Regions from separate parts of the Arthrobacter sp. fls2-241-R2A-172 genome, predicted to be linked through region 2. Evidence: riboswitches for the same ligand, from Rfam matches in the RefSeq annotation. Region 2 holds a riboswitch; each other region holds the start of a gene.
What was found. Region 2 has a riboswitch for thiamine pyrophosphate ahead of thiD (bifunctional hydroxymethylpyrimidine kinase/phosphomethylpyrimidine kinase). Riboswitches for the same ligand answer to the same signal wherever they lie in the genome.

Region 1 (10,531 bases), on a different contig from region 2:
TGCTTCAAACGGTGATGCGCTAGACGATGTCCTGGGACTTCGCGAAGCGGGCGATGGCACGCTGGGTGCCCCTGCTGGCCAGCACCTGGATGAGTGTGCTCACGAACGCCGAGATCAGGGCGAAGGTGAGGGCGGAGCGAAGGCTCGTTTCCATGTCATCGTTGCCTGTGGGCGGCTTGTTGCCTGTGGCCTTTTCCCACCCTTTGTTGACGAGTTTTGTTCCGACGAAGCCTGCCCCGAGGCTTACTCCGGCGCCGATCAGCTTGAAGAAGAGGTTCATGCCCCCAGCCTAGCCGCAACGCGTGGACCGGCAACGCTAGCGGCGGCTTTCCCGTTCCTTGAGGAAGGCGGCCAGGGAGCCTGCAGGTGCCAGCACGGGGACGACAGGGTGATCGGCCGACCATACGGCGCCGACGGTCCCGTATCCGGCGATTTCCTTGAGGAGGTAGAAGGTGGGCGGCATCAGTTTCAGGGTGCCTGCTGCCTCTGCCGCGAGGATTCCCTCCACGGGCATCCACAGGGATTGCCACGCTTCGGTTGTTTGGTGGTGGGGCTCCATGTCCGTCGAGGGCCTGGCCACATAGAAGAACGTGTCGAAACGCTTGGGCATGTCGATCGGGGTAATCCAGTTGGCCCATGGGCGCAGGTCACTGGCGTCGATGCTCAGTCCGGCTTCCTCACGGACCTCCCGGATCGCGGCTGTGAGCACCATTCCTGCTTTGGCAGCGGCATCGTCGGAACCGATGGAGCTGGCCTGCCAGTCCGCCGCATGGCTGCTGAGCAGTTCGGTGGCGTAGTCCCACCCGGAGTGGTCGGCGGGGTCCACGCGTCCTCCCGGGAAAACCACCATTCCTGCGGCGAAGTCCATGGTGCTGACCCTGTGCTGGACGAACGCCTCGAGCCCGGACGGGGTATCGCGGAGCAGGATGACGCTTGCGGCGAGGCGTGCTTCAGCCACGTCAACGTTGTCTGGGAGGCCAGAGCCGGGTTGGTCCGTCATGAAGTGTGCCCCTTCGCTTTGGATGTTGCTGGATCATTCTCTCAGGTCCGTTGCGAGGCCTGGTGTGCGTGCCAAAGCGTGGGGCAAGGGTGCAGAGTGGGCCTCGCAAAAGCGCGTTCGTTGGGTTGCGAGGCCTGGTGTGCGTGCCAAAGAGTGGGGCAAGGGCGCAGAGTGGGCCTCACAACGGTGGGGGTGGGCCGGAATGTGACCGGACCGCAGTCCCCACCGCGGAGTGCAGGTGTAAACTGAACCAGCCCAGCAGGGCAGATTTAATAACGACAGGGGAGCGCCGCCGTCGGAACCTGCAGAGATGCGGGAGCCGCGAGGGCGCTGAGAGTGCGGACAGCCGCAGACCCTCGAACCTGATCCGGTTAGTACCGGCGCAAGGGAGTCGAGCTTCTCAGAGTGTCCGGAACCGGGCGGCGCAGGCCGGCCGGGTAATCCGGGGAGCACTTTCCCCTCCTGTAACTCAGGAGGCAGAAAAATGACCACGGTAAGCGTGAAGAAGACCAGTTATAACTGGCGTGTTGTAGACATTGTGGTGGCAGCCTTGATCGCCATCGCCGGCGGCGTGATTTTCTGGGCATGGTCCCAAGGCGCCGCACTGGTATCCATCCCCATGAACGCGGCGTATCCGCCGCTGACGGGCCTGATCGCTGGCGGTTGGATGATTCCGGCGGTCCTGGGCATGCTCATCATCCGTAAGCCGGGTGCCGCCCTGTTCTGCGAGTCCGTTGCTGCCACAGGCGAACTCATCATGGGCTCCCAGTACGGCACCACCGTACTGATCTCCGGCGTCCTTCAGGGCCTTGGCGCGGAGCTCATCTTCGCCGCGTTCCTCTACAAGAAGTTCAACCTGCCCACCTCGCTCCTTGCCGGTGCAGGTGCGGGCCTCTTCTGCGGCCTCAACGACTCGTTCCTTCCCTGGGGCTGGAACATCGCCTACGAGGCAATCGACAAGCTCACTTACATCACGTTCACCACGATCTCCGGGGCGATCATTGCGGGCGCACTGTCATGGATTGCCACCCGCGGCCTGGCGAAAACCGGCGTCCTTAGTTCCTTCGCGTCGCGCAAGGCCGCTTCGGAGCCCGTCTTTAGCTGATGCCCGTCATTGAACGCGGCGGCCACGTCCGGCCTGCCGCCATCACAGCCGAGGGCTGGGGATGGCGGCACGCCGGAAGGGCCACGCCAGCCATCCAAGGCCTTGACCTCAGGATCGAACCGGGGGAGCGGGTACTGCTGCTCGGCCCCTCGGGTGCGGGCAAGTCCACGCTCCTGCATGCCCTCGCGGGGGTGTTGGGGGACGAAGAAGACGACTCGGACGAGACTGGCTCGCTGCTGCTGGACGGCGCTTCTCCCCGGGAGCAGCGCGGCCGCGCAGGTCTGATGCAGCAGGACCCGGAAACGCAGGTTGTCCTGTCCCGGGTGGGGGACGACGTCGCCTTCGGCGCCGAGAACCTGGCCGTGCCGCGGGAGGAAATTTGGGCCCGCGTCCATGAAGCGCTCGACGACGTCGGGTTGCGGACCGCTGCCGGCGGCGGACTGGCGTTGGATCATCCGACGGCGGCCCTGTCCGGCGGGCAGAAACAGCGCCTCGCGCTTGCGGGGATTTTGGCGATGCGGCCCGGGCTGATCCTGCTGGACGAACCAACGGCCAACCTGGACCCAGCAGGGGTCCTTGAGGTGCGGGACGCAGTGGGCCGCTGCCTCGACAAGACCGGAGCCACCCTTGTTGTGGTGGAACACCGCGTGTCTGTGTGGAAGGACCTGGTGGACCGGATTGTGGTGTTGCAGCCAGGATCCGGCGGCAACGGCACTCCGGGCGTCCTGTTGGACGGGGCGCCGGAGCAGGTCCTGTCCGAGGCCCGGACCATGCTGATGGCAGCCGGCGTCTGGGTTCCCGGATACGTCCCGGCAACCCGTGCCCGGCGCACTGAGACCTCCGCCGCGCAACTGCTTCTTGCCGCCCAGGATGTGGCAGTCTCGCGAGAAAAGCCCCGCCGAAAGGGATTCCGGACCATCTCTCCGGTTCCTGTGCAATCCGATGTCAGCGCCCAGGTCAGGGCGGGCCAAGCGCTCACCATCACTGGTCCGAATGGTGCCGGTAAGTCTACGTTCGCGCTCACGCTGGCCGGCCTTTTGGCGCCGGTGGACGGCAAAGTGAGTGCCGCCGTCGAGCTTTCAGAAGGGGCCGGGATCGACCCGTTCAGGTGGAAGGCTGACCAGCTGATTTCCCGCATCGGGACCGTATTCCAGGAACCCGAGCACCAGTTCGTCACGGGCAAGGTGCTGGATGAGCTGATGTTTGGTCCGAAGCACCTTGGCCATGGCGAGGAACGCGTGGACGAACTGCTGGAGCGGTTGCGGCTCACGCATCTGGTGAACGCGAACCCGTACACGCTGTCCGGCGGCGAGAAGCGCAGGCTTTCGGTGGCCACGGTGCTCGCCGCGCATCCCAAAGTCCTTGTCCTCGATGAGCCCACGTTCGGCCAGGACGCGAACACCTGGGCCGAGCTGGCGTCGTTCCTTTCGGAGTTGCTCGACGCCGGAACGGCTGTGGTCTCCGTAACCCACGACCAGGAGTTCAGCGCCGTGCTGGGCGGCACGGAGCTGCGCCTGGACCCCGCGGCACGTGCAGCAAGCCGCCAGGAAGCCGGTGCAGCATGAGGGACGCATTGAACCTGCGGGGTAATCACGCCCTGCTGACCACAGCGAACCCGCTGGCCAAGTTCGTCGCGGTCTTCCTGATTTCGCTGGTGCTGGCCCTCTCCATCGACTGGGTCTCAGCATCAACCGCGCTCGTTGCCGAGCTGGCGCTGTTCCCCCTTGCCGGGCTCACGCTGCGGCTTTTGTGGCAGCGGGCCTGGCCGTTGATCATCGCTGCGGCGATTGGTGGCTGGAGCACAGCGATCGTGGCGGCTGACAGCGGCGCTGTACTGCTCGACGTCGGACTCTGGTCCATCAGCGAAGGTTCCCTTGAGCTCGGGCTGGGTTTCATGCTGCGCGGCCTGGCGATTGCCCTTCCGGCGATCCTCCTGATGACCTGCACCGACCCAACGGACCTGGCCGATGCCTTGGCACAGAAAGCGAAGCTGCCGCACCGGTTTGTCCTGGGATCCCTCGCTGCCATGCGCTTGGTGGGCCTCATGGCCGAAGAATGGCAGACCATTGGCATGGCCCGCCGTGCACGGGGTGTCGGTTCGCAAGGCAACCCGTTCCAGCGGTTGAAAGCCACCCTCGGCCAGAGCTTCGGGTTGCTGGTCCAGGCTGTCCGGCGGGCTTCGCGGTTGGCTGTGACCATGGAAGCGCGGGGCTTTGGCGGCGGCCAGCGGACGTGGGCGCGCGAATCCACGTACTCGGTGCTGGATATCTGGGTGGTCCTTGGCGGAGTGGTCATCGCAGCGGGTGCTGTGCTGGCCGCCGTGGGCGCCGGGACGTGGAGCTTCGTCTGGCGCTAACGGGCGGCGCGGTCCTGGACTTCATCGAATCCCGCCCGGGTGAGGAAACCCAGCTGTGCCTCCTTTTCCGCGAGCTGGACGATGGGTCCAAGTTCGAAGCATGTTGCCTCGAGGCGACGGAGGGCCTTGGCGTTGCGGGCATCGGGTTCCACAACGATCCGGTCCTTGCCCGGCAGGGAAAACATGTACTTGATCAATGACGTGGCCAGCCGGGGCGTGAAGTGCGGGATGGGGCGCGTGGCCGGAGCCAGCAGCAGGTGCATGCCGATGTCTTCCTCGCGGGCGGGGTACGCCTCGCCCACGGGGTCGTGCATGGGCTCGTAGGTCTGGAACAACGCCAGTGCCTCCCCGTCCAGGGTCACCAGGAACGCGTGGTGTGTCTCCAGTGAGTCCAGGAATTCGTAGATGCCCAGGACCTCCTCAAAGGTGTGCTCGGTCATTCCCCAGAACCTGGCGCGCGGCTGGGTCACCCACTCAAAGACAAGCCCTAAGTCCTCGTTGGGGACCAGCGGGACGATCCGCAGGGCGCCCCATCCTTCGAGTTCTTCGGAGTAGACGGTGGTGCGGGCGGAGAAGTCCGGGGCGGTGGTGGTCATGGCTTCCTTCGGGTGCTGGGTATTCGGGTGCGACTGGGTGCAGAAGTGTCAGGGTTCGTCTTTGCTCAGGACCGACCAATCCGTGGCCACCGTGGCAAGCTGCCCGGCGGTCCACAGGGGCAATTGGTCGGCGAAATGCTGGTGGCCCGGTGTTCCAGCGGCGCCGAAGGGAACAATCCACCGGCTGTTCCGGCGCTCGGCCAGGTCCCAGACATAGCGGGCCACAGGGCCGCGGAAGCTCCGGTCATCCATGCCCGGGAGGCTCTCAGTGCACAGCACGCATCCGGTGTCACCGCTGAGGCCGGCAGTTGGCGCGGCGTCGGCAAGGGAACCGGGGAGGAGATGAACGGCCAGAAGCTTATGGCGGTCACCCCATGAAGCTCCGTCCAGAAGTGCCTCTTCCAGCGCCGCGTCTTCAAGACTTGCAGCCGCTTCCACTCCAGCATCGATGCCGAGCTCCGAACCTCGGAGCAGCAGCGTCTCAAGGGCGAAACCGACCCGGGAGGGAACGGACAACCACGGCCCGAATAACGGTGAATAGCCTGCGGGGTCGTTCAATGCAGCAAGGGATGGGTGCTTGGCCAAGCGTTGGACCAAGGCACCCCTCCACCCGGAAAAAAGGGCAGCCGGCTTGCTGCCGGCATCCATCCGGCCATCCCAGCGAAGCAGTCGTGAGCGCACTTCCTTGGCCTCCCGGGACAGGTCAGCGGGATCCAAGGCGGCCAGGATCGAGCGGTACAACGGCCATGGACCCAGCAGAGTATCCATGTGGATGGCCTGCATGTGGTCGGGAGCGAGAGGGCCTTCAACCGCTTCAAGCAGCTCGCGGATCCGCGCGGCCCGGTATGCCGGTGCGAACTCCATGGCGACGGCGTCCCCACCGCCTGCTGCGCGGTCATTCGCGCTGACGGCGAACGTTTCAACCGCGGACCGGGGAAGGATCACGTATTGCCCGTCCCACGCATGGCGGGCTGAGTACGCGGGTGCGGGCAGGCGACGGTTGGCGGGATTCCGCTGGGGGACGAGCCCGGCGACAAACTGCGTCACGTTTCCGGACGTGTCAGCGGCAATCACACTGTTGACGGGTTCCACCCATGCATCCAAGGCCGCTTCCACCGCGGAGACGCTCCGGCTCCGCAGCAGCGGCAGGAGGGCCTCAAAACCCAGCCGCCCCTCAACCCGCGCGGGGAACCGCAAACTCAGGGCGCCGCCGTCGGGCGTTTCGGAGATGACAGGTCCGCGGGCGGTCTCAATAATGTCCACGGACACGGACTCACCGTTGCGGACGTGAATGGTTTCCAGATTCACTACGACGGTTTCCCAGCCTTCCGCGCCCCGTGCCTCGATGCGCTCGCCGGAGTAGTCGGTGACCCGGCGCAGCTCTTCCTCGAAGAGGTCCTGGTAGTCGGCCATGGCGTTGGTGACAGCCCACGCGGTGTGCTCTGTCTGGGCGAAGTGCGGAAGGCCGGGAACTCCTGGAAACGCGAACCCGACGGCGTCGAATTCCGGGCAGGCGAGCCGCACCTGCTGGTACACGCCGGGCAGTTCCATGAGGCGGTGCGGGTCACCGGCAACCAGTGGCAAACCGCTCACGGATACCGAACCATGGGCCGCCCAGGCGTTGCTGCCGGACCACACCGGAGCTTCGATACTGAACAGGCTGACGGCATCCTCGCCGAGGGTCCTTGCGACGTGGGCGCGGAACAACTTGTTGGGGAACGTGGAAAAGAGGATGTGGTGAACCAGGAAGACGCCAAGGGGGGTCCAGGGATTCCACGGCTCGGGGCTGCTACCCGACTCGGTGAATTCCGGGCTGTCCCGGAGGCCGTCGGCCAGTGCGCGGTTGACGCCGTCCACGTACTGACCACACCAACGTTGGGTGTCGGCGTCGAGGTTCTCGAAGCAACGGCGGGCGGTGTCATCCAGCCGTGCCTGCCGGGCGAACCGGTCCCAGGCCACCGCGTCTGCGCCAAGTACTTCCGCTGTGCGCCCCTCGGATCGCCAGCGCTCCAATTCGATCTGCCAGGACCGGTCAATCGCGGCATTGTGGCCCTGCATGAAGGCCAGTTCATTGGCAGATCCGGCCCAGAGATGCGGGATTCCCCACGTGTCCCGGTACGTTCCCGGGCCGCCTGCCGGACCGGATTGTTGCGTCGGGGCAGGCGTCATCTTCTCGATCACTTTCATACTTAGGTTAGGCTTACTTAAGTTCAAGATAAGTGGCTTTGGCTCCGTGCACAAATCGTGGCCATTCGTGAAGGAGAGTTCCTTGAAGCGCAATTGGGAAGGCGTGGTCCTCAAGGTGATGGGCGCCAAGGACTTCACCCTGAAGGTGACGGGGCGCGAGGAAATCACCCCGGATTTCCTCCGAATCCATGTACGCGACGGCGGACTCCTGCATCGCAGCGGGCTGCACCCCACCATGTGGATCCGATTGTGGTTCGACGACTCCGGAAAAGCGCACCAGCGCGCCTACACCGTGGTGAACGCGGACCCGGCAGCCGGCACGTTCAGCATGGACTTCGCGATGCACGACGGCGTGGCGGCGGATTGGGCATGGTCGGTACAAGCCGGCGAAACCATCGAGGCCACCGTCCAGGGCAGCTCATTCACCTTCCCACAACCCACCCCGCGCCGCATCTGGGTGGTGGGGGACCCCGCGTCCATCCCCGCCATCAACTCACTGCTGGACGAACGGGACCGATGTGCCCCCGGAGCGGCGCCGGTGACGGCCTGGTTGGAATACCAGCACGACGCCGACACCTCACTGCAGGTGCGCACGTCCGGTTCCGACGTCGTCACCTGGATTCCGCGCAAACGTGACGGGGCTGCCTTGGTGGAGGAGGTCCGCCGCGCCCTTGTGGCAGACGTGGTCTCGGCCTCTGAGGACTTCTTCTGGGTAGCCTGTGAAGCGTCCAGCACGAGGGCCATCGTCAAGCATCTGCGCAAGGAGCTCGGTGTGGACAAGCACCGCATTGACGCCTTGGGATACTGGCGGGCTTAGGACTCCCTCCAGCTCAGGAAACCCTTCTGCCCGTCCGGCGGCGTAAGGACCACATCACGGCCGTACTTCTTTTTTGCTTCGGATCCAATGAACGCGTCGGGAACGATCCGGACCGCCTTGGCAACTTTGCCGTCCTTCATGAAGACGAACAATGCCGGCGATGCCGTATAGCGGTTTTCCTTGGTGATGGGTTCGCCGAAAGCCGCTTCGATGTCTTTGGCCAAGGTCCCCTCCATCACGAAGCCGGCCTGGTCCCATTCGAAATCAGTGGCATCGGCAAGCTTCAAAGCGGTGCCCTTCGTTGCGGCTTCGAGTACTTGGCTGTTGAGTTTGTCGTTGGATTCGGGCATGACAGATCCTCCCAGGGAGCAGGCGGCCAGTATGCAGGCCAGGACGAGGGCGACCAGGCCCAGCAGGGCAGCGGACGTTCGCCCTTGGGGTCGGGCCGGGTCAAGATGTGGTGGGTTCACGAGGTGGTCCGCGATTCGTCGTTGAAATCCGGGTCCTCGCCCGGGGCCGGCGGCGCGTTGCCTGCGTCTCCGGTCTGATCCATGGGGACCTGGTTGGACGGTTGTGGCAGCAGGTCGGGACCCACCACCACGGTGTCCCCGTTGTTGACTGCGTCCTCAATCAAATCTGCGAGCTCCTCCGCGCTGGCGTCCGGGTGGGCGATGGCCACGTTCCGGCCTACTTCATTGTTGTACAGATCCATGGCCTCGCGCGGGGCAGGGTTACCGGGGAGTTGCTCGTGTGCCGTGGCGTAGTCCTCAGCCCACTCTGCGCCGAATTCCTTCACCATCAGGGCGTTCCAGTACGCATGGCGGAAGGCGTCGTTCTGGTCGTCGTTTTGGTCTGCGCTGGGGAAGCGTTCATCAGCGACATTGAAGGCGTCATCGTGGATGCCCTTGAAAGCGTTCAGTTCGAAAGGTCCAAGACCATTCAGCATTTCGGCCTCCTTCTCGGTGACAACCCTCTGGTCCACCACGAACTTCAAAGGGTCCCAATCGCCCGGCCAGTTGGTTGTCTCCGCATCGCTGACCTGGTATTCCTCGAGGATTTCCTGCGGGCTGGGGCGGCCGGGGTCGGTGTTCGTGGCGGCCCACTGAATGGTTCCGCTTCCACCGGACCCGCCACCGACGGAGGCTTCCATGGAAGCACCCGATTGCTCCTCTGCGTTACCACGTGCAGACTTTGATGCCTCGTCAATTCCGCGTGACACCAGGTCCAGCAATGGGCGTAAGCTTCCATGCCACTCGGCAGCGAAGCGTTGGGCATCCTGACCTTGCCAATAGCCGCTTCTGGTGATCAGGGAGTCCAGCTCGCGTGCCCGCGCCGTCAGCATGGAGGCGCCGTGCGCCAAAGACTTTGAGAGTGCTTTGAGTTGGTCGACGTCGGCGCCGTAGAAAGCCATGTTTCCCCCTTGAACTTTGGTGCAATGTTTCGCCATCGGGCTGTTGAGCACAATGGGGACAACTTCCCCTGTGGAAAGGGAGGCGCCTTACCCGCATAGGCGACTACCGACGTCGAGCTTCATATCTCACGGTACGGGTACGGTGTGACATTAGCCGCTCGAACGGAGTTCTGCTGGCAACTTCTAGCTCATCTGTGATATTTCTGGGTTATGACGCAAGCAACGCCAGAACATATAGGCCTCCTGCTCCGCAACGCTCGGGGCGAAAAGGGCTGGACGCAGGGGCAGTTGGCTACCGAGCTGGGAACCAGCCAAAGCGCAATCGCCCGCATGGAACAGGGCAAGCAGAACCTGAGCCTCAGAATGATCGAACGCCTTGAAGCGATTTTTGGGCGATCCATCGTAAAGGTCGGCAAACCCCAGATGACCCACCTGCGGGTAGAAGGTGGCCGGACGCTCGCCGGCGAGGTTGACGTCAACAGCAGCAAGAACGCCGGCGTGGCGCTTCTTTGTGCAAGCCTCATCAACCGTGGCACCACCACGCTGCGCCGCCTGGCCCGCATCGAGGAAGTCAACAGGATCGTTGAGGTCCTGACCTCCATCGGTGTCGAGTGCACGTGGCTCAACGGCAGTGATCTCCGGATCCGCAGGCCCGAGGTCCTGGACCTCGAATCGATGGACGTCGACGCCGCCCGCCGTACCCGCAGCGTCATCATGCTTTTGGGTCCGTTGCTGGATGAGACCAGCGAGTACCTGCTGCCCTACGCCGGGGGTTGCGACCTCGGAACCCGCACTGTTGAGCCGCACATGCAGGCCCTGCGGCAGTTTGGACTCGCTGTGGAAGCCCGCTCCGGGTTCTACTCGGTGACCGCACCACCCGCCGACGGCGATGACCGGTCCTTCGTCCTGACCGAACGCGGCGACACCGTAACCGAGAACGCCATCATGGCAGCCGCCCACCGCGAAGGTACAACGGTCATCCGCAACGCCAGCCCCAACTACATGGTCCAGGACCTCTGCTTCTACCTGCAGGGGCTCGGCGTAGAGATCGAAGGCGTA
Region 2 (10,531 bases):
TTGGGTACTCACTTCTCTCGACGTTTATAACTAAATTTGCGTGCGGAACCTGAACCGGAATCAGGCTTGGTTCGCGCTGTGCCTCAACGCCGTGGACTTCTGAACGAAGTCCGCGAGTCATCCCATGAACAATTCCAAGGGGCATAACCCAAGTGTTGGCGTAAGCACCGAAGATCAAGATTACGCTAGTTTGACCTTCAGCTGCAAATGAGGCCGGGTCCGGAGGCTACCACGTGACTCGCGTCACCAGTTGTAACGGACTCTCCCGGCACCGTGCCCATACAGCCTACAGGGTTTGGGCACGATTAACGCGATTTGCCCTGCGACGCGCGGCGAGCCTCGCAAATTACCCGCCCGGACGCCCGACCCGAGAGGTCATGAGAAAACCCGTGGCGCGTCGAAGAAGGCAGTTTCGTAGCGGCAGGACTGGGTGAAGGCTTCCATCATGGCCTCGCGATCCGCCGGCGAGGCCGCAAGGGCCGCCGCGTCCGTGAGCTTGATCGCAGTCCTGGTTGCCTCGGCGAAGTCTTCGTCGGCGTACGTCTTCAACCACTCCGCGTATGCGTGGTCCACAGGGGAACCTGCTTCCACGTAGGCGTGGTGGAGTTTCTGGCCCACTTCCGCGTACAACCAGTAGCAGGGAAGAATCGCCGCCAGCAGCACCGCGTAGCTTCCCGATGCCGAACAGGCCAGCAAATGGTCCACATAGGACTTGGTCACGGGACCCGTTGTCCCGGACACGTCGCGGCTGCTGAGCCAGTTCCTGTGCAATTCCGACTCGACCTCCAGGCACTGCCGGGAGCCCTTGGCCCAGAACATCTGCTCGTCTTCAGTAGGAGCCAGGGCGCTGGCCCGGGCCAGGACCCGGGAGTAGCCGTTGAGGTAGATCGCGTCCTGGGCCAGGTAATAGCCGAACGCGGATTCCGGCAGGCTGCCCTTCTGAAGGCCATCGATGAAGCCAAGCCGATGGATCGCCTCGAGCTCCGCGCGTGCGAGTTCCCACAAAGTCGCTGCGAACTCGCCGGGCCTCAGACTCCGCTGGTGGTGGAAGTGGTGGATCGGCCCGCTTCCTCGTCCTACTTCCAACGCCCCGGACTGCCTCAAAGCCTCAAGCAACCAAGGCTTCACCTCCCGCAGTGAAGCTTCCCAGTCCCCCGTGCTAACCTGCACCGTGGCCAGGGCGGACGACAACGAACACCCTGTGCCGTGGCTGTTCCGGGTATCGATGCGGGGCCCGTCGACCTCGACCACGTCCTGCCGCAGCAACCCGCTCGTATTCACCAAAGCATCAGGACACGCCGTTCCCGCCAAGTGGCCGCCCTTCACAAGGACCGTGTTCCCGTACTCAGCGGCCAACCGCTTACCCTGGTCCAGCGCCGAAGCCCAGTCCGTCGCCTCCGTTTCACCCAGGAGCACCGCCAGCTCGGGAAGGTTCGGGGTCAGGAGGTCTGCCAGGGGCAAAAGCGAACGCAACGCCTTCTCAGCGGACTCGCGCAGGAGCCTGTCTCCGCTGGTTGCCACCATCACCGGGTCCAGGACCACGACGGCGGGACGCACCTTTTCGAGCCAGCTGCGGACTTCGTCGATGACCTCTGCGTCGCCGAGCATGCCGATTTTGACGGCGTCAATCTCAATGTCGTTGCTGATGGCGTCCAGTTGTTGGCGCAGAAATTCGACGGGGGGCACGTGGACGGCGCTGACGCCCACGGTGTTCTGGGCTGTGAGGGCGGTGATTGCAGCCATGCCGTAACCACCGTGGGCCGCGATGCTCTTCAAGTCCGCCTGGATCCCTGCCCCACCGGAAGGGTCGGAGCCGGCGATACTCAGCACCCGCGGTGTTGGCCTGCCCGAAGCAACCGGGTAGACAGGAGAATATGCTGCAGTCATGTGGACATCCCTTCGCCGGTGCTAACCGGACAGGTTCAACGGGTCTGGATCTCAGCCCGGCCCAACGCCAGGCACCCCGTGTCTGTCCCCCAGCCTAACCGGGAAGCAGCCCGGCCCGGGAACAGCGCTGCGTAGGGGCCCGGATATGACCCATTGACGTCCCCAGGTCTGGCCATGGACGTCCTGGACGCGCAAAAGACCCCGTAGCGACTGCCGGGGCAGTTGCTACGGGGTCCGATAAGCCGTGAGCGGATCAGAGCTCGGAAGCCGGCACGCCGACTCCCAGGATGATGGGCTCGTCTGCGGGTGCCTTTTTGGCTGGTTCCACAGGGGCCTTAGCCTCGTGGGACGAACCTTGTGGCGCCGACGCAGTCACTTCATGGTGTTCAACGCTGGTTTCGTTGGCCGCACCTTGGGCCCTGCTTGCGCTGCGGTTACGGCGACCCCGGCGACTCCCGGACGTCGAAGCGGCTTCCCGATCCTGCTCAGCGGCCCGAGCCGGGGCTGCCACCTTCGGGGCACCAAAAGCTTCGCGGACGGCAGCTGGTTCCGCTTCCGCCTCCGGCGCCGCTCCCAGGTGGGAGAATGCCTCCGCCAGCAGATCCAGGCTCATTGCCGGTTTGGCCGCCTGTGGTTCGTCCTGGTGTTCAACGAACGGCAAAGCGACTTCTTCGCCACCGAAACGCAGGACCGGGGTGGAGCGTGCTTCCCGGACTGCTGCCTCGTGGGCCGTTGATTCTTCGTCGTTGCCATGAGCTACGGGTTCGTCGGCAGCCGTCTGATGCGTTGACCGCGCCAGTTCCTCTGCACGGTGAACCTCGTCGTCGTGCAGGTGGGCAGCGTGCGCTGCAGCCGCAATGGTAGCCAACGCAGCGCGGGTTGCCTCGGCCTTTGCCTGGCGCGCAGGGTCCTGCGGTTCATGGTGCGTTGGCGAGGCCGCGGGCGCGGCCGGCGCAGACTGAACCGGAGCGGGGGCTTCGGAAACAGCCTGTCCCCCACCCTTGCCTCGGCGGCGCTTCCGTTCCGTACGGGCCGCCGGTTGCTGCTGCTGTGTCTCTGTGTGCGGGCGGTGGTGCTCAGCGGCCACAACGTTGGCACGGCGGTGTTCCACCGGCTCATCGTGTGTCACGACGCCACGGCCGGCGCAGTGCTCGCACTGCTCGCCGAAGACCTCGAGGAGGCCGGTGCCCATGCGCTTACGCGTCATTTGCACCAGGCCCAACGACGTGACTTCAGCGACCTGGTGCTTGGTACGGTCGCGGCCAAGGCACTCAACCATGCGGCGCAGCACAAGATCGCGGTTGGATTCCAGGACCATGTCGATGAAGTCGATGACAATGATGCCGCCGATATCGCGCAGGCGCAGCTGGCGGACTACTTCCTCGGCAGCTTCGAGGTTGTTCTTGGTGACAGTCTCTTCGAGGTTGCCGCCGCTGCCGGTGAACTTTCCGGTGTTGACGTCCACCACGGTCATGGCTTCGGTGCGGTCAATGACCAACGAACCACCCGAGGGCAGGAAGACCTTGCGTTCCAGGGCCTTGTGGATCTGCTCGTCGATGCGCCAGGCAGCGAAGATGTCCTGGTCCTTGGTCCACTTCTCGAGGCGGCCCACCAGGTCAGGGGCAACGTAGGTCACGTAGGCCTCGATGGTGTCCCATGCGTCGTCGCCGGAGACGATCAGCTTGGAGAAGTCTTCGTTGAAGACGTCGCGCACTACCTTGATGGTCAGGTCGGGTTCGCCGTACAGCAATTCCGGTGCAAGGACCTTGGTTGAGGAGGCTTGCCCCTCAATGCCCTCCCACTGAGCGCGCAGGCGGTTGATGTCGTGCGTCAGCTCTTCTTCCGAGGCACCTTCAGCTGCGGTGCGGACAATGACGCCGGCGTTTTCCGGCAAGCGGTCCTTAAGGATGCGCTTGAGGCGGTTGCGTTCGACGTCCGGCAACTTGCGGGAGATACCGGTCATTGAGCCGCCCGGTACGTACACCAGGTAGCGGCCCGGCAGCGAAATTTGGCTGGTCAGCCGGGCACCCTTGTGACCCACGGGGTCCTTCGTGACCTGCACCAGGACAGAATCGCCTGACTTCAGGGCGTTCTCGATCCGGCGCGGCTGGCCTTCAAGGTTGACAGCATCCCAATTGACTTCGCCGGCGTACAGCACGGCGTTACGGCCACGGCCGATGTCCACGAACGCGGCTTCCATGGAAGGCAGTACGTTCTGGACCTTGCCGAGGTACACATTGCCGATCAGCGAGTCCTGTTGTGTCTTGGACACGAAGTGCTCGGCCAGGACGCCGTCCTCAAGGACGCCTATCTGGATTCTGTCATCGCGCTGGCGGACGATCATTTGGCGGTCTACCGACTCGCGGCGCGCAAGGAACTCGGCTTCGGTGATGACCTGGCGGCGGCGGCCGGTTTCGCGGGACTCCCTGCGGCGCTGCTTCTTGGCCTCAAGCCGCGTGGAGCCCTTGACGCTGGCGACACGGTTGGACGGAGCCGTTTCGGTGATGGGCCTGGGGGCGCGGACACGGGTCACCGTGTTGGGCGGGTCGTCATCCGTGCCACCGGTCAGTTCAAGATCCTGGTCGCCGCGGCGGCGGCGACGGCGACGACGCGACGTCACGCCTTCTTCAAGAGCTTCCGCTGCCGGGGCTTCGTCGTCCTCGGACTCGCTGGGGCCCTCGGTTTCGTTCTCTTCGCGTTCGGTTCCACGCCTGCCGCGGCGGCCACGGCTCCGGCGACGACGGCGGCTGCCGGCGTCATCGAGCTCGTTGTCCGCGCTGGACTCGGCCTCTTCTTCGGCTTCCGCGGCCTTCTCTTCCACGGCCGCAACGCGCGGGACGGTGGTGAGGTCCGGAGCCTGGAAAATCATGGACGTGATGGACACGGGCTCAAGGAAAAGGGACGTGGACGCGGCCGGGGTCTCCTCAACGGGAGCCTCTTCGTCCGCAGGAACCGGCGCATCAGCAGCAGCCGGTGTTGCGGCGACTGCCTCAGCAACAGGTTCGACGGGCTGGGAGCCGGGCTCCGGCGTCGTGGTTTCTTCAGCGGCCGGCGCCTCTGCTGCTTCAGCCTTCGGCTTTGCCGTACGACGACGGCGGACCGGCTTTTCGGGGGCGGGCTCGGCGGCAGCTTCGGGCTGGCTCTCGACTGCGGCGACCTCGGGGGCGCCAGCGGCTTCCTCGCCCAAGCCGGGGAGCGGCTCCGCGGGTTCAACCTTCTTGCGGGACCGGGTCCTGCGTACCGGCGGGGCGGCCGCTTCCGGGGTATCGGTCCCCTCGACAGCTGCAGGCACTTCAGGGGTGGGCGACTCAACCGCGGGATTTTCCTTGGGCGCGGCCTTGCGGCGGGTCCGGGTGGTCTTCTTCGGCACTTCCGCTGTTTCCGCGGAAGCTGCCTCGTCATTAACGGCTACAACCTGGTCTTTATCCATATGTGGCAACACTCCTGCCCCAGCGACGCCGCCACATCCGGCGCCCGGTGGGGCAAATATTGTCAAAACCCGCAGGCGTTGACAGAAGTCGGTAGTTTGCCTTCCGGTTCGCACCATCATTGGGGTGCGGCAGCCCTGGAAGGCCGGTGGCCCTGTCCTGAAACCCGTTGTTCTGCTGCCACAACCAGGTGCCGTCCATTGTCATGGCGGGCCTACCGAGGATCACGGGATCCGGGGCATGCCCAGCTCATACTGGCGGTCTTGGGAACAAGTCACCGGACCGGATTCCGAATGTGGGTCGAAAACCGGCCATGTTCATTCTCTCACACCCCTGCACCTTCGCGGGGTAACCGCCTGTGTCGCCGCACTCCCGCTACAGGCTGGGGGCCTCCCCCAGCCTGCGGCGCTACAATCCTCCCAAGAGCCCTTCCCGCCCCGCCGGGCCACATATCGAAAAGGATCAGATCCGCGATGCCGAGCACCGCCAGGGGAAACCTGGCCAAGAATGCCTCCACGCCGGTGGAAGAACAGTCCACCGTGCACGCTGCACTGCCCAAGACCGTGCGGGACAAGCCCTTTGCGTGGCTCCTGCTGATCACCGGCGTCATCGGCTGGCTTGCCTCCGGCGCGCTGGTCCTGGAAAAGCTGGAAGTACTGAAAGACCCCAACCACGTCACCGTCTGCGATGTAAATCCCTGGATTTCCTGCGGCAAGGTCATGGAAACTCCCCAAAGCTCGGTGTTTGGCTTCCCGAACATGTTCATCGGGATTGTCGCGTTCGCCGTCATCATCACCACCGCCATGGGCCTCCTTGCCGGCGCAAAGTTCTCCCGCTGGTACTGGTTGGGGCTGCAAACCGGAGTCACCCTGGGCTTCGCCTTCGTTGTCTGGCTGTGGTCCCAGGCCCTCTACGTCATCAACGTCCTGTGCCCGTTCTGCATGGTGGTCTGGGCCGTCATGATTCCTTTGTTCGTCTGGGTGACGATTCGGAACATCTCCACCGGGGTCATCAAAGCACCGCCGGCACTGGCTAAACTGCTGGGTGATTCCGGCTGGATCATTGTGGCACTGCTCTACGTCGCCGTCGCCGCCACGATTTTCTTCGCATTCCTTCACGTGTTCGCCGGGACGTCCGGCTACTAGGGAAACACGCGCAAACTCCCGCCAGATGATGGAAAAGGCCAATGTTCGAGTCGAACATTGGCCTTTTCCGTCATCTCGGTGGGGCGTTCTTAGCCCTCGAACCAGATCTTGATCTCGCGCTCAGCGGAATCAACGGAATCCGAACCGTGGACCAGGTTCTGTTGGACCGCCAGGCCCCAGTCGCGGCCGAAGTCGCCACGGATGGTGCCCGGTGCCGCAGTGGTGGGGTCCGTAGTTCCTGCCAGCGACCGGAAGCCTTCGATCACACGGTGGCCCTCGAAGACCGCAGCGATGACCGGTCCGCTCAGCATGAACTCGACCAGGGGCTCATAGAACGGCTTGCCGACGTGTTCCTCGTAGTGCTGTTCCAGCAGCTCGCGGGTCGCGTTGACCTTCTTCAGCTCCGCCAGGGTGTAGCCCTTGGCTTCGATCCGGGCGAGGATGGTTCCGCCCAGGTTACGGGCGACGCCGTCGGGCTTGACCAGGACGAGGGTCCGTTCAATGCTCACAGTTGCTCCAATGTGGTTGGTCAGTGGTTTTCATGCCAGTTTACGGGGTTTGGGTGCCTGCTTCGTCACCGTGGGTCGCGTCCCATTCAGCCTGCTCACGGTCCCGTTGCGCCACTTCGCGGTCGATGCGCATCCCTGCCCTGATCCCATACCACCAGCAGATGGCGAAGAGGATGCCGACAATGAACATGGTGGGCTCGGCAAAGCCCGTCAGGATCAGGACCAGTTGCAAAGCCCAGCCAACTGCGATGCCCCACGGTTTGGACAACACTGCGCACGTCAGGACCAGCACAACGCTCAAGGCGATGCCCACGCCCAGGATAATCCCGGGGTCCACTTCACCCCGCTTCAGCCCGAAGACAGCCAGGGTCCCGAAGAACGCCACGAAGGCCTCCAGCAGAAGCACCGTGGACGCGAACATCACCTTGGTGGACCGACGTTTCTTCGGCATGCCCGGCCGCCATTCGCGCTGGGCCTTCGTCATCTTGGCCACGCTCAGGCACCTGCCTTTCCGAGCAGGATTCGGGCCTCTGCAACTACGGTGATCGATCCGGTCACCAGGACGCCACCGGCGAGGTCGTCGTTGGATTCAGCACGCTCCACAGCCCATTCGAGGGCGTCGTCGAGCTTCTCCGCGATATGTACGTTGTCCTCACCAAAACCGAGGTCGACGGCGAGTTCGGCCAGTTCCGCTGCAGGCACGGCACGTGCCGAGTTGGACTGGGTGAAGCAGAATTCCTCGGCGAGTCCGCCCAGGGACTCCTTGAGGGTTTTCAGGATCTCCTCGGCATCCTTCTCCCGCAGGATGCCCACTACCACCACCAACTTGCTGAAGCTGAAGGCCTCCTGGATGGCCTCGGCAGAGACCCGGATTCCATCCGGATTGTGGGCCGCGTCCACCACCACAGTGGGAGCGGTCCGCACCACCTCAAGGCGGCCGGGCGACGTCACCGTGCCGAATGCTTCCTTCAGCACCTCGGCGTCGAGCTCCTTCTCTCCCCCGCCGAAAAATGCCTCAAGGGCAGCCACGGCAACAGCGGCGTTCTCGGCCTGGTGGGCGCCGTGCAACGGCAGCAGAAGATCCTCGTAGCGACCGGCGAGTCCCTGGATGGTCAGGACCTGGCCACCCACGGCCACGCTGCGGGATTCAACGCCGAACTCAACGCCTTCGAAGCGGAAGGGCACGTCCACTTCGCGGGCCTTTTCCAGCAGGACCTGGGCCGCATCCACCGGCTGGGCCGCACTCACCAGGAAGCCGCCGGCCTTGATGATTCCGGCCTTCTCGTAAGCAATGTCCTCGGTGGTGTCGCCCAGCAGGTCCGTATGGTCCAGCGAGATCGGCGTGATGACCGAGACCTGGCCGTCTCCGACGTTGGTGGCATCGGTGATGCCTCCCAAGCCGACTTCAATGACTGCTACGTCTACCGGCTGGTCAGCGAAGACCGCAAAGCCAAGGATGGTCAGGCATTCGAAGTACGTCAGCCGTGGCTGGTTCTCCGCGACGAGCTCGTTGTCAACGATTTCCAGGTACGGGCGGATTTCGTCCCAGATGCGGACGAACGTCGCGTCCGGCAAAGGCTCACCGTCGATACTGATGCGCTCAGTGACCTTTGACAGGTGCGGGCTGGTGTAGCGGCCCGTGCTGAGTCCGTGGGCGCGCAGACCGGCTTCGATCATGCGGGCAGTGGAGGTCTTGCCGTTGGTGCCCGTGATGTGGATGATCGGGAAGGCCTTGTTCGGCTCCCCCAGCACGTCCATGGCACGGAACAGCGGCGCCAGGCGTGGCTCCATCTTGTTTTCCGGCGCCCGGCCAAGGAGTTCCGCGTAGACGCTTTCCACCGAGAATTCGTCAGTCATGATCAGGCCCCTGCCTTTGCCACGGTGACCTGCGGTTCGTCGACGCCGGCAACCAGGACTTCGAGTTCCACGGTGAGTGTCTCGGTCTTGATCAGCTCAGCGTTGGCTTCCAGGGCGCCGACAACGTCCTGCGCGGCATGAACAGAGGTGCGGATGCGGTCACTGACATTGAGTCCAGCGTCCTTGCGTGCCTGCTGGATGGCCCGGACCATGTCGCGGGCCAGTCCCTCGGCGGCAAGTTCCGGCGTGACCTCGGTGTTGAGGACCACAAAACCGCCACCGGGCAGGACGGCGGCAGCGGCAGCACCGCCGTCGGCCGACTGGGCCACCACTGTTTCCAGGGTGTATTCGTGGGGCTCCAGCTCAAGGCCGCCGGCCACCACGACTCCATCGTTCACGGACCAGTCGCCGGACTTGGAGCCCTTGATGGCCTGCTGGACGTTCTTGCCCAGGCGCGGACCGGCGGCCCGGGCGTTGACCACGAGCTTCTGCTCGATACCGAACTCTTCCGGCGAAGCAGAGGAAGCATCCATGAGGCGCACCGAGCGCAGGTTCAGTTCATCCGCGACGACGGCGGCAAAGCCTTCCAGCACATCCGCGCCGGGTGCCACCACAGTCAGTTCCTGCAACGGCAGGCGTACGCGAAGGTTGGCGGCTTTGCGCAAGCTCGAACCGGTGGAGCAGATCTGCTGGACACGGTCCATGGCTTCGACGAGTCCCGGGTTGGACGGGAACAACGCAGCGTCAGGCCAGTCAGCCAGGTGGACCGAACGTCCGCCCGTCAATCCGCGCCAGATCTCCTCGGAGACAAGCGGGAGCAAGGAGGCGGAGACACGGCAGATCGTTTCGAGGGCCGTGTACAGGGCGTCGAAGGCATCAACGTTCTCGTCGAAGAAGCGCTGGCGGCTGCGTCGGACGTACCAGTTGGTGAGCATGTCCAGGTAGCTGCGCAGTTCGTCGCAGGCACCGGAGATGTCATAGCTGTCCAGGCTTGCCGTGACGTTGCGGACCAGGTCCCCCGTGTTGGCCATGAGGTACTGGTCCAGCGTGTCGGAGTAGCCGTCGTAACGCAGCTTCGCGTCGTAACCCGCACCGCCGTTGGCGGCGTTGGTGTACAGCGTGAAGAAGCTGTACACGTTCCACAGCGGGAGGATGACCTGCCGCACGCCGTCACGGATGCCCTGTTCGGTGACGATCAGGTTGCCTCCGCGGAGGATGGGGCTGGACATGAGGAACCAGCGCATCGCGTCGGAACCGTCGCGGTCAAGGACCTCGGACACGTCCGGGTAGTTGCGCAAGCTCTTGGACATCTTTTGCCCGTCGGAGCCCAGCACGATGCCGTGGCTGATGACGTTGCGGAACGCCGGCCGGTCGAACAGCGCCGTGGACAGGATGTGCAGCATGTAGAACCAGCCACGGGTCTGGCCGATGTACTCCACGATGAAGTCCGCAGGGTTGTGGGTGTCGAACCATTCCTCGTTTTGGAACGGGTAGTGGACCTGCCCGTAAGGCATCGAGCCGGAATCGAACCATACATCCAAGACATCTTCCACGCGGCGCATGGTTGATTTACCCGAGGGATCGTCCGGGTTGGGCCGGGTCAGTTCATCGATGAACGGGCGGTGCAGGTCCACCTGTCCTTCGTTGTTGACAGGAAGCCGGCCAAAGTCCGCCTCAAGGTCGGCCAACGAGCCGTAGACGTCGG
Region 3 (10,531 bases), on a different contig from region 2:
CGGTAGAGTGGTCATAACTGCAAAGGAAAGGCGGCAGACTGTGGCTGACGGCACACGGGCAAACGATGGAGCACCCGCGAAGCAGGAACGGACCGGTTCGCCTCGATCGCCAAGGCTGCCAAGGGACGAGCGCCGCGCACAGTTGCTCAACGCAGCGTTGGAAGTCTTCGTTGCCAACGGGTTCCACGGCGCAGCCATGGACGAAATCGCAGAGACCGCACATGTGAGCAAGCCGGTCCTGTACCAACACTTCCCGTCGAAGCGCGAGCTCTACATGGCCCTGCTGGACAGCCATCTCGCGACGCTGACGGACCTGATGCTGAGCGCCCTGAACTCCACAACGGACAACAAAGAGCGTGTCAAGGCAGTCATGCGGGCCTACTACAGGTTCATTGCCGACGACGACCAAGCGCACCGGCTGGTGTTTGAGTCGGACCTCATCAACGACCCCGATGTCAGTTCCCGGCTGGAAACGTTCAACAAGACGTTCGCGGACGCCGTGGCCCATGTCATCGCCGAGGACACCAAGCTGCCGCCCCTGGAAGCGCAGCTCCTTGGCCGCGGCCTGGCCGGAATGGCGCAGGTCAGCGCGCGGTATTGGCTTGAGACAGACGGAAACCTGGACCTCGATGTGGCCAGCGATCTGATCTATCGTTTAGCTTGGCGCGGAATCAGTCGATTCCCCAAAGAGTCCTAAGCTACAAATAGAGGACTGATTCAAAACTTGATTGGCTTGGAGGCCTTGCTGTGGAAGTAAAGATCGGCATTCAGAACGTTGGCCGCGAAATTGTGCTCGAATCCGCTTTGGATGCAGACGCCGTAGCCAAGATCGTGGCGGAGGCCGTGTCCAAGGGCTCGGAATTGCGCCTCACGGATGAGAAGGGCCGCCAGGTCATCGTTCCTGGCAACGTTTTGGGCTATGTGGAGATCGGCGCCGAGGAAGTCCGCCGCGTGGGCTTCGGCGCCCTCTAGCATTCCCCCACCACCCGTCGTCCGCTAAGGAGTCTTCATGCTTTCACTCGTCGTGGTTGTTCTTGCAGCCATTGCCACGGGCTTCATTGTCTGGGCCAACGACAAGCGGCACGGCAGGTACGGCGTCGCCCTACCGGTAGGCGTTTCAACCGCTGTTGCGGCGCTGAGCTGGATTGCCTTCATCAGCGCGGGCTTGGGTTACCAACCGGGGTTCACCTGGATTCCGTGGGTTCTCCCCATCGTCATCGGAACCGCGGCAGCCGCGGCGGTTGTGGTGTACTTCGGCCGGACCCGGACCAAGCACGATACCGAGGCCCTCACCAGGGCCCTCCGGCTCTAAGCGCCACTCACAGCGATGGCCATCACCGGCGGGTGATGGCCATCGCTGGTTAATGCCCTAAAGGAACTCGGCGCGTCCCTCCATCGCGGAGGATGCCAGGGCGTGTTCGCGCCGGGGAATCCGGCCTGCCTGCCTGGCCAAACGGCCGGCAATAACAGCGTGCTTGAAGGCCTCCCCCATCTGCACCGGGTTCTGTGCACGCGTCACCGCGGTAGCCAGCAGGACGGCATCGCAACCCAGTTCCATGGCCAGCGCGGCATCGGAAGCGGTTCCGATCCCGGCGTCGAGCACCACGGGCACCGATGCCCGTGACACGATCAGCTCAATGTTGTGCGGGTTCAGGATGCCCAGGCCCGTGCCGATCGGTGAGCCCAGCGGCATCACGGCGGTGGCGCCAAGGTTTTCCAGCCGCAGGGCAAGCACCGGATCATCGTTGGTGTAAGCGAAGACCTTGAACCCGCGGTTGACCAGCTGCTCCGTGGCATCGACGAGTTCCACGGCATCGGGCAGGAGTGTGTGCTCGTCCGCGATGACTTCCAGCTTCACCCAATCGGTCTCCAGCGCCTCGCGGGCAAGTTCGGCGGTCATCACCGCGTCCTTCGCCGTGAAACAGCCGGCCGTGTTGGGCAACACCCGGATGTTGTGGTCCACCAGGAGCTGGAAGAGAGACCCGGTTTCTGCCGGCGAATAGCGCCGCATGGCCACGGTGGTCAGCTCCGTACCCGAGGCCAGGAGCGCAGCGCCCAAACCGTCCAGGCTCGGGGCACCCCCTGTTCCCATGATCAGTCGGGAACCAAAGTCGACGCCGTCGATCACCAAGGCGTCGGTGCTGGGGGCAGTGCTTGTTGTGGTCATTGTTCAGCCTCCCTGGACTGCGGTAACGAGTTCGAGTTCATCGCCGTCGGCGAGTGCTGTTGCCGCCCACTGGCTGCGCGGCACCACCTCTGAATTGCGCGCGACGGCGACACCCAGCTTGCCGCCGTCGGCCGCCTGTCCCCTGTGGTCCAGTTCGCGGCCGGTGATGGCGGTGACGAGGGTGCTGACAGAGGCGTCATCGGCCACTGCATGGTCGGATCCATTGAGTTTGATGTTCATGCGCTTTCCTTGCTGCGGGCGTGTGCTGGGACGAAGTTCCGTGGACCGGTTGCGCTGGCCGTAAAGCGGTCGGGGCGGAAAGGGGCCCACTGTGGATCGGTCGATCCGTTGATCAGTTCGCCGACAATCCTTGCGGCTACCGGTGTCAGCAGGACTCCGTGACGGAAGAACCCGGTGGCAACCACCAAACCCTCAATGTCGCCATTGGTTCCGGCGACGCGGCCAAGCAACGGCGCGTTGTCCGGCGTCCCTGGCCTGCCGCGGGCTGTTGCCTCCAGGAGTTCGAGTTCGGCGACCGCGGGGACCAGGACCTGGGCGTCGCGCAGGAGTTGGTAGACGCCGCCCGCTGAGACGGCATTGGAGGCCGTGGACAGTCCGTCCTCACGCTGGGTCGCTCCGATCACCACGGTGCCGTCGTCGCGGGGGACGATGTAGACGGGAACGCCCCGCACTATCCCCCGGACGGTGGAGGTAACGAGAGGTTGCAGGTTGTCCGGAACCCGAAGCCGGAGGATGTCACCATAGACCGGCCGCAGGGGCAGCGTGAGCCCTTCGGGCAGGCCGTCCAAGCCGGCGGCGCCCAGACCGTTTGCGACCACCGTCTCGGTGGCAAAGACCCTGGTGCCTGACTCGAGTTCGACTCCAGAGACCCTGCCTTCATCCCACAGGAGACGATGTGCCAGCGCTTTCACAGCGAATCCGTTGTCCGCCCCCGTAACCCAGCTCGGATCATCGGGAGAGTGATCCGACAGTTCGGCCAAAAGGCAGGCGGCGAGCTTGCGGGGATCCACCTGGTGGTCGGTGGGGATGTCGAAGGCACAGGAAATTTGGGGACTCAGCAAGGGCTCACGCTCCCTCGCCTCCCGGAGGGCCAATGGCTCCACTCCCAAGCCTGCAGCCTTCTGTACCACCCGGAGGTCTGCGAGCGCGCGGCGGTCGGCGGCGTCGGCACCCACGGCGAGGGTCGGCGTCGTGCGGTATCCGGCGGCGTGCACCCCTCCGGCGAGCGCGCCAACAAAAGCGGGCCACAGCCGGGAGGATTCGACCATGAGTTCCAGGAGTTCTTCTTCCTGGTAGTGCAGTTCACTGACGGGTGCCAGCATCCCGGCCGCTGCGAAAGTTGCGCCGTTTGCGGGCCAAGGGTCGATGAGGGCCACTGAGCGGCCCAGCCTGCGCAGTTGGTGGGCGATGCCCAACCCGATGATGCCGCCGCCGATAATGGCTACATCTGCATGAATGGCGTCTGCCATGTGTTCCCTTCCCTACGCCGGTATTAGCCGGATCAGGTCAAGCGGTCGGCGCTGAAGCCCTCTCAGCCGGACGGTCACATAGTCGAACGTCGCGGCTCCCGCAGTACGTGCCCAGTGTAGAGGAACTACTCTGGTTCCCATGACCCAGCCTGAATCCCTCGCCTCAGCCCGACTCTATTTGTGCACCGATGCCCGGAAGCGACAGGGCGATTTCGAAGACTTTGTCGATGCCGCCTTCGAGGGTGGGGTGGACATCATCCAGCTCCGGGACAAGTCGATCGAGGCAGCCGAAGAACTGGAATTGCTGGCCATCCTGCGGAGTGTGGCCGAGCGGCACGGACGGCTGTGGGCTGTCAACGATCGGGCCGATATTGCCAGTGTTTCCGGGGCTCCTGTGTTCCACGTGGGCCAGAAGGACCTGCCCCTTCCGGTGGCCCGTACCTTCCTCCCGGCCCCTGCCGCGATTGGACTTTCCACGCACACTCCGGAGCAGGTCAATGCGGCCATTGCCGCTTCTACCGGCGACGGCGGCCTGGACTATTTCTGTGTCGGTCCGGTTTGGGCGACACCCACCAAACCGGGGCGCCAAGCCGTTGGGCCGGACCTGGTCACATATGCCGCAGAAGCGATGAGGCGTGCCACGGAAACGACCGACGGCGCCGTGCAGCTCCCGTGGTTCGCTATTGGCGGCATCGACCTGGGCAACGTGGAACAGGTCCTTTCGGCGGGGGCCAGCAGGATCGTGGTTGTCCGTGCCATCACCGAAGCCGCAGACCCGACGGCGGCTGCCAAGTCGCTGCTGGAAGCCCTGGACTCAATTTAGCGAAAGTCGCTCACCGTGCGGCCTTGACATGGTGTGATCCCCGGAATCCGGGCTACCCTGATTTTCGTGTCACATCATCGGATTGCACCCAACGTCGACGACTCGTCGGACCAGCTCGCAGCGGCCCTCGCCGCACTCCGGACGGAGCTGGAACTCCCAGGCGACTACCCCACGGGGGCAGTGGAAGAAGCCCGAAAAGCCGTGGCGGACCTGAAGCTGCCTGAACGCGACCTTCGGGACATTCCGTTTGTCACCATCGACCCGGCCACGTCGACAGACCTGGACCAGGCGCTGTTCATAGAGCGCGCCGGTGACGGTTACAAGGTCCTCTATGCGATCGCCGACGTTCCGTCCTTCGTGGCTCCCGGTGGTGCCCTCGACACGGAGACACGCCGGCGCGGCCAGACCTTCTATGCTCCGGATGGACGCATTCCCTTGCACCCGGAAGTCATCAGCGAACATGCCGGCAGCCTGCTGGCAGAGCAGGACTGTGGCGCCTTCGTCTGGGATTTCGTCCTGGACGCGCAGGCCGAAGCAGTGACGGTGACAGTGGGCCGCGCCACCGTGCGCAGCCGGGCCAAGCTAAGTTACAAGGGCGTCCAGGAGCAGATCGACGACGGAACGGCACCGCCTGTACTGCAGCTCCTCAAGGAAGTGGGGTTGAAACGGGTTGAACTCGAACGCCTCCGCGGCGGCGCGAGCCTGAACATGCCCGAACAGGAGATCGTCCAAGCGGCCGACGGCGGCGGGTACAGGATCGTTGCTGCCCCGTCGTTGCCGGTGGAGGACTGGAACGCGCAGATTTCACTCATGACCGGGATGGCGGCAGCTCAGCTGATGCTGGACGGCAAGGTTGGCATACTGCGCACCATGCCCGCACCGGATGAACGCTCCCTGCGGCACTTCAAAAGGCAGACCACGGCCCTTGGTAAACCCTGGGACGGACGGATCAGCTACGGCGAATACCTGCGGACCCTGGACGCATCAGACCCAAAGCAACTCGCCATCCTGCACTCAGCCGGGACGTTGTTCAGGGGTGCCAACTACACACCTTTCGACGGCGAGGTCCCGACGGAAATCATCCAGGCAGCCATCGGCGCTCCGTACGCGCACACCACAGCACCGTTGCGCCGCCTCATCGACCGTTTCGTCCTGGTGATCTGCGAGGCACTGAGCAACAAGCGGGACATCCCTGCCTGGGCCCGGGAAGCCTTGCCGTCCTTGCCCGAGATCATGGCCTCGTCCGATCAACTCGCTGGCCGCCTCGAGCGCGCCGCCTTGGACACGGTGGAGGCGGCACTGGTTGCCAACCATGTTGGCCAGGAGTTCGATGCGGTGGTCATTTCCGGCTCGAAGCCTAACGGGAACGGGAACGGAAAGGGCAACGGCAACGGGAACGGCGGTCCCTACGGAATCGTCCAAATAGCGGAGCCCGCCGTGACCGCCCGTTGCGACGGCGAACTGGAGTCCGGGACCAAGGTCCGCGTCCGGCTGGTCAAGGCTGACATTGCCAGCCGGGAGATCCTGTTTGAACTGCTGCCATAGCGCCGTTCATCCCCAATCCGGGCTTTCGGGCTCCCAGAGGATAGACTGGGCGTGTAGTAATGGATGCCCGGTCGTTGATTCAGTTAATTTTTGAACTCAACAAGCCCGCCCCTACGCGATCTTGAGATGTACCAACTGGTCACCAGTGCCAGTACTTAGATAGCCCGCGATCGGCTTCCACTGGACTTGCTTGCGCGCCCGTTGGTGCTCCGGTACGGCTATGCCGCCCCCGTTGAGCATGCGGCGCCAATGCCCAAATGAATAAGGAAACTCCCTGTGAGTGAATTGCATACCCATGAAGTCCTGACGGACCCCACCGGAACAGAAACCCTCGAGCCCGAGGAAACGATCGTCTCGGACGAGAAGCCCCACGAGATCGAAGAGAAGTCGTTTGCAGACTTCAACGTGCGCGCAGACATCGTGGAGTCCTTGGCAGATGCCGGGATCACCCACCCGTTCCCCATCCAGGCCATGACCCTGCCCGTCGCACTGGGCGGCCACGACATCATCGGCCAGGCCAAGACTGGTACAGGCAAAACCCTCGGCTTCGGCGTGCCTGCCCTGCAGCGCGTTGTAGGCCGCGACGACGCCGGCTATGACAAGCTCGCCGTTCCCGGCGCACCGCAGGCACTGGTCATCGTCCCCACCCGCGAACTTGCCGTGCAGGTCGCCAACGATCTCCAGACGGCCTCGCGCAAGCGCAACGCGCGCATCGCCACCATCTACGGCGGCCGGGCCTACGAACCCCAGATCGATGCGCTGCAGAAGGGCGTCGAGATCGTCGTAGGTACCCCTGGCCGACTGATCGACCTCTACAAGCAGAAGCACCTGAGCTTGAAGAACGTCAAGATGGTGATTCTTGACGAGGCCGACGAAATGCTGGACCTTGGCTTCCTTCCCGACGTAGAGACCCTGATCGCCGGCACCCCCGCCGTGCGCCAGACGCTGCTCTTCTCCGCAACCATGCCCGGCCCCGTGATCGCGATGGCACGTCGTTACATGACGCAGCCCACCCACATCCGCGCAGCTGACCCGAACGATGAGGGCCTGACCAAGCGGGACATCCGCCAGCTCATCTACCGTGCCCACAGCATGGACAAGACCGAAGTCGTGGCACGCATCCTCCAGGCCCGCGGACGTGGCCGGACCATCATCTTCACCAAGACCAAACGCACCGCCGCAAAGGTCGCCGAGGAACTCGTGGACCGCGGGTTCGCGGCTGCAGCCATTCACGGCGACCTGGGCCAGGGCGCCCGCGAACAGGCCCTGCGTGCCTTCCGCAACAACAAGGTGGACGTCCTGGTTGCCACCGATGTCGCTGCCCGTGGTATCGACGTCGATGACGTCACGCACGTGATCAACTACCAGTGCGTGGAAGACGAAAAGATCTACCTGCACCGTGTTGGCCGTACCGGCCGCGCAGGCAACAAGGGCACCGCCGTCACGTTCGTTGACTGGGACGACATGCCCCGCTGGGGACTCATCAACAAGGCCCTGGGACTCAGCGTTCCGGAGCCGGTTGAAACGTACTCCTCCTCGCCGCACCTCTACGCCGACCTCGATATCCCCGAGGGCACCAAGGGACGCCTGCCCCGGAACAAGCGCACGCTGGCCGGTGTGGACGCCGAGGTCCTGGAGGACCTGGGTGAGACCGGCAAGAAGAACTCCCGCTCCGGTGGTTCGGACCGCAATGGCTCCCGTGACGGCGGACGTGGCCGCGACGGCGGCCGCGGCCGGTCAGGCAAGGCTGACTCCGGCGAATCCAAGGGTGAGGGCGGACGCAACCGTACCCGCCGCCGTCGTACCTCCGAAGGCGAAGCAGCCCCGGCTGCCGCAGTCTCGGAAACGGGCTCGGACCATTCCGAGAAGCCTGCACGTACACGTCGCACCCGGACCCGCCGCCGCAACGGCGAAGTAGTCTCCGGTGAGGCCGCAGCTGCCCAGTCCGGCAGCACCGAGGCTTAATTTTCTCAATGACTGAAACTGTTTGGGCGCCGGACGGCGGCAACCTGGTGGTACACGCGGACAACGCGGAGTTCCTTCCAACGCTGCCGGACGGCGCCTTCACACTCATTTACGTGGACCCTCCCTTCAACACTGGGCGGGTCCAACGACGCCAGGAAACCCGGATGGTCCGCAACTCGGACGGCGACGGCGACCGCGTGGGCTTCAAGGGCCGCTCCTACGACACCATCAAGGGCGCCCTGCACAGCTATGACGACGCCTTCAGCGACTACTGGTCTTTCCTGGAGCCCAAGCTCGTGGAAGCCTGGCGCCTGCTGGCAGACGACGGCACCCTGTACCTGCACCTGGACTACCGCGAGGTGCACTACGCCAAGGTGATGCTCGACGCCATCTTTGGCCGGGAATGCTTCCTGAACGAAATCATCTGGGCCTACGATTACGGCGCCCGGGCCAAGAACCGCTGGCCCACCAAGCACGACAACATCCTGGTGTACGTGAAGAACCCCACCAAGTACCACTTCGACAACGCCGAAGTGGACCGGGAGCCCTACATGGCTCCGGGTTTGGTGACCCCCGCCAAACGTGAGCTGGGAAAGTTGCCCACGGACGTCTGGTGGCACACCATCGTTTCGCCGACGGGGCGCGAAAAAACCGGCTACCCCACGCAGAAACCCGAAGGCCTGGTCCGCCGGATTGTTTCGGCATCAAGCCGCGAGGGCGACTGGTGCCTGGACTTCTTTGCCGGTTCCGGAACCCTCGGGGCAGTGGCGGCCAAACTGGGCCGGAACTTCGTGTGCGTGGACCAGAACGAGCAGGCCATTGAAGTCATGCGGAAACGCCTGGGCAGCAAGGCCGAGTTCCACCAGGCCCAAACCACTGCGTCCTAGCCTGGAGCTGTCAGGCGACACCCTTCACGAAGGCAGTCACCGAGTCAGCGATCATCTGTACGGCGATGGCAGAGAGCAAAAGGCCGGCAATCCGGGTCACCAGCTCCACTCCGTTCTCCCCAAGGACCCGCTGGACCACTCCCGCGAACCGCATGGCCAGGTATAGCGAGGCGAGCACCACCGCGATGCCCAGGCCAACGGCCAGGTAACCTGACAGGTCCTTGGACTGCTGGACAAAGACCATGACCGCCACGATCGCACCAGGCCCGGCCATCAGCGGCGTACCCAAGGGAACAAAGGCCACGTTCTTGTACTTCGCGGCGTTTTCCTCGCCGCTGGTGGACCCCGTCAAGAGCTGCAGGGCAATGAGCACCAGCAGCAGGCCACCGGCACCCTGCAGGGCCGCCAGGGAGATGTGCATGTAGTTCAGGATCGATTGGCCGAAAATCGCGAAAACCACGATCACGCCCGTGGCCACCAAAAGAGCCTGAAAAGCCGAGCGGTTCCTGTCCTTCGGTGACATCTGGGCCGTCAACGACATGAAGATCGGCACTGTACCCGGCGGGTCCATGATGACGAACAGCGTAACGATCACCGAGGCCAGCAACTGCAGGTCCATCAACGGACTACCTTGCTGCCCGTCGCCAGGTCCTCAATACGGGCCAGGACGTCGGCCGGCGTCGTGTTTTCGCCGAGGACGTTCGGTTTGCCTGCGCCGTGATAATCGGAGGATCCGGTCATCAGCAGCCCATGCCGGGCAGCCAGCTCGCGCAGGAACCGCCTGCCGTCCTCCGGGTTGTCCCGGTGGTCCACCTCAACCCCCAGCAGGCCGGCGTCGATCATTTCACGGTAGGTGCGCTCCCCCACGATCCGTCCCCGGGACGAAGCCACCGGATGGGCGAACACGGGAACGCCGCCTGCCGCGCGCACCAGCTCGACGGCGACCGCCGGGTTGGGCGCGTAGTGCTGCACGAAATACCGCGAATGGGAGGTAAGGATGGAGGTGAACGCTTCCGTGCGGTCCGCGACGACTCCGGCGGCCACCAGGGCGTCGGCGATGTGCGGGCGTCCCACCGTCGCTCCGGGTGCCACATGGTGGATCACGTCGTCCCAGGTCAGCGGATAGTCCTCGGACAGCAACGTCACCATATGCTCTGCGCGGGTGAGGCGTGCGTCCTTGGATTTGGTGATTTCCTCGAGGAGGCCGGGGTGGGACGGGTCGTGGAGGTAGCTGAGCAGGTGGACGCTGATGCCCTGCTCCGTCCGGCAGGAGATCTCCATGCCCGGGACAAACGCAATCCCCAGTTCCACGGCGGTTGCCGCAGCCTGGTCCCAGCCATCGGTGGAGTCGTGATCCGTCAACGCCACGGCGTCCAGGCCCGCCGATACGGCAGAAACGATCACCCCGGCGGGTGTCTCGGTTCCGTCGGAAACATTGGAGTGCGCATGCAGGTCTATCCTCACTTTCCCAGCCTATGGGATGCAGGGCTCCTTGGAGCGTTGCGCCGTTGGCCTCCTCACCGAACTGGTGGGACGATGTAACGGTGAACGATGCCGAAAACACCCAAACCATGGACTCCGCAAATTCCCAGCCGCTGCAGGAGCGCGTTAACAACCGCTCACAGAGGCCAACATCGGATGCTTTCAAAGCATT

Region 1: another riboswitch for thiamine pyrophosphate. It lies ahead of QRM57_RS17385 (ECF transporter S component); the one in region 2 lies ahead of thiD (bifunctional hydroxymethylpyrimidine kinase/phosphomethylpyrimidine kinase).
Region 3: another riboswitch for thiamine pyrophosphate. It lies ahead of thiO (glycine oxidase ThiO); the one in region 2 lies ahead of thiD (bifunctional hydroxymethylpyrimidine kinase/phosphomethylpyrimidine kinase).

What each region holds. Positions count from the first base shown of each region.
Region 1 covers NZ_JARVTB010000013.1:20,670-31,200, forward strand. The annotation lists gene QRM57_RS17375 (DUF4235 domain-containing protein) at 20-280, opposite strand; gene QRM57_RS17380 (NUDIX hydrolase) at 317-1,000, opposite strand; TPP riboswitch at 1,271-1,407, shown strand; gene QRM57_RS17385 (ECF transporter S component) at 1,485-2,105, shown strand; gene QRM57_RS17390 (ABC transporter ATP-binding protein) at 2,105-3,670, shown strand; gene QRM57_RS17395 (energy-coupling factor transporter transmembrane component T family protein) at 3,667-4,461, shown strand; gene QRM57_RS17400 (GNAT family N-acetyltransferase) at 4,458-5,057, opposite strand; gene QRM57_RS17405 (penicillin acylase family protein) at 5,106-7,238, opposite strand; gene QRM57_RS17410 (siderophore-interacting protein) at 7,327-8,061, shown strand; gene QRM57_RS17415 (hypothetical protein) at 8,058-8,411, opposite strand; gene QRM57_RS17420 (DUF6973 domain-containing protein) at 8,528-9,472, opposite strand; gene QRM57_RS17425 (UDP-N-acetylglucosamine 1-carboxyvinyltransferase) at 9,683-10,531, shown strand, end outside.
Region 2 covers NZ_JARVTB010000002.1:501,865-512,395, forward strand. The annotation lists gene thiD (bifunctional hydroxymethylpyrimidine kinase/phosphomethylpyrimidine kinase) at 376-1,887, opposite strand; TPP riboswitch at 1,878-1,976, opposite strand; gene QRM57_RS05190 (Rne/Rng family ribonuclease) at 2,141-5,317, opposite strand; gene QRM57_RS05195 (vitamin K epoxide reductase family protein) at 5,789-6,460, shown strand; gene ndk (nucleoside-diphosphate kinase) at 6,550-6,969, opposite strand; gene QRM57_RS05205 (DUF4233 domain-containing protein) at 7,010-7,462, opposite strand; gene QRM57_RS05210 (bifunctional folylpolyglutamate synthase/dihydrofolate synthase) at 7,465-8,826, opposite strand; gene ileS (isoleucine--tRNA ligase) at 8,829-10,531, opposite strand, start outside.
Region 3 covers NZ_JARVTB010000004.1:582,526-593,056, reverse strand. The annotation lists gene QRM57_RS10945 (TetR/AcrR family transcriptional regulator) at 1-697, shown strand, start outside; gene QRM57_RS10940 (DUF3107 domain-containing protein) at 748-972, shown strand; gene QRM57_RS10935 (hypothetical protein) at 1,010-1,312, shown strand; gene QRM57_RS10930 (thiazole synthase) at 1,370-2,167, opposite strand; gene thiS (sulfur carrier protein ThiS) at 2,171-2,407, opposite strand; gene thiO (glycine oxidase ThiO) at 2,404-3,657, opposite strand; TPP riboswitch at 3,650-3,769, opposite strand; gene thiE (thiamine phosphate synthase) at 3,797-4,480, shown strand; gene QRM57_RS10910 (RNB domain-containing ribonuclease) at 4,547-6,025, shown strand; gene QRM57_RS10905 (DEAD/DEAH box helicase) at 6,302-7,990, shown strand; gene QRM57_RS10900 (DNA-methyltransferase) at 7,999-8,877, shown strand; gene QRM57_RS10895 (MarC family protein) at 8,888-9,496, opposite strand; gene QRM57_RS10890 (PHP domain-containing protein) at 9,496-10,341, opposite strand; gene QRM57_RS10885 (aminopeptidase P family protein) at 10,422-10,531, shown strand, end outside.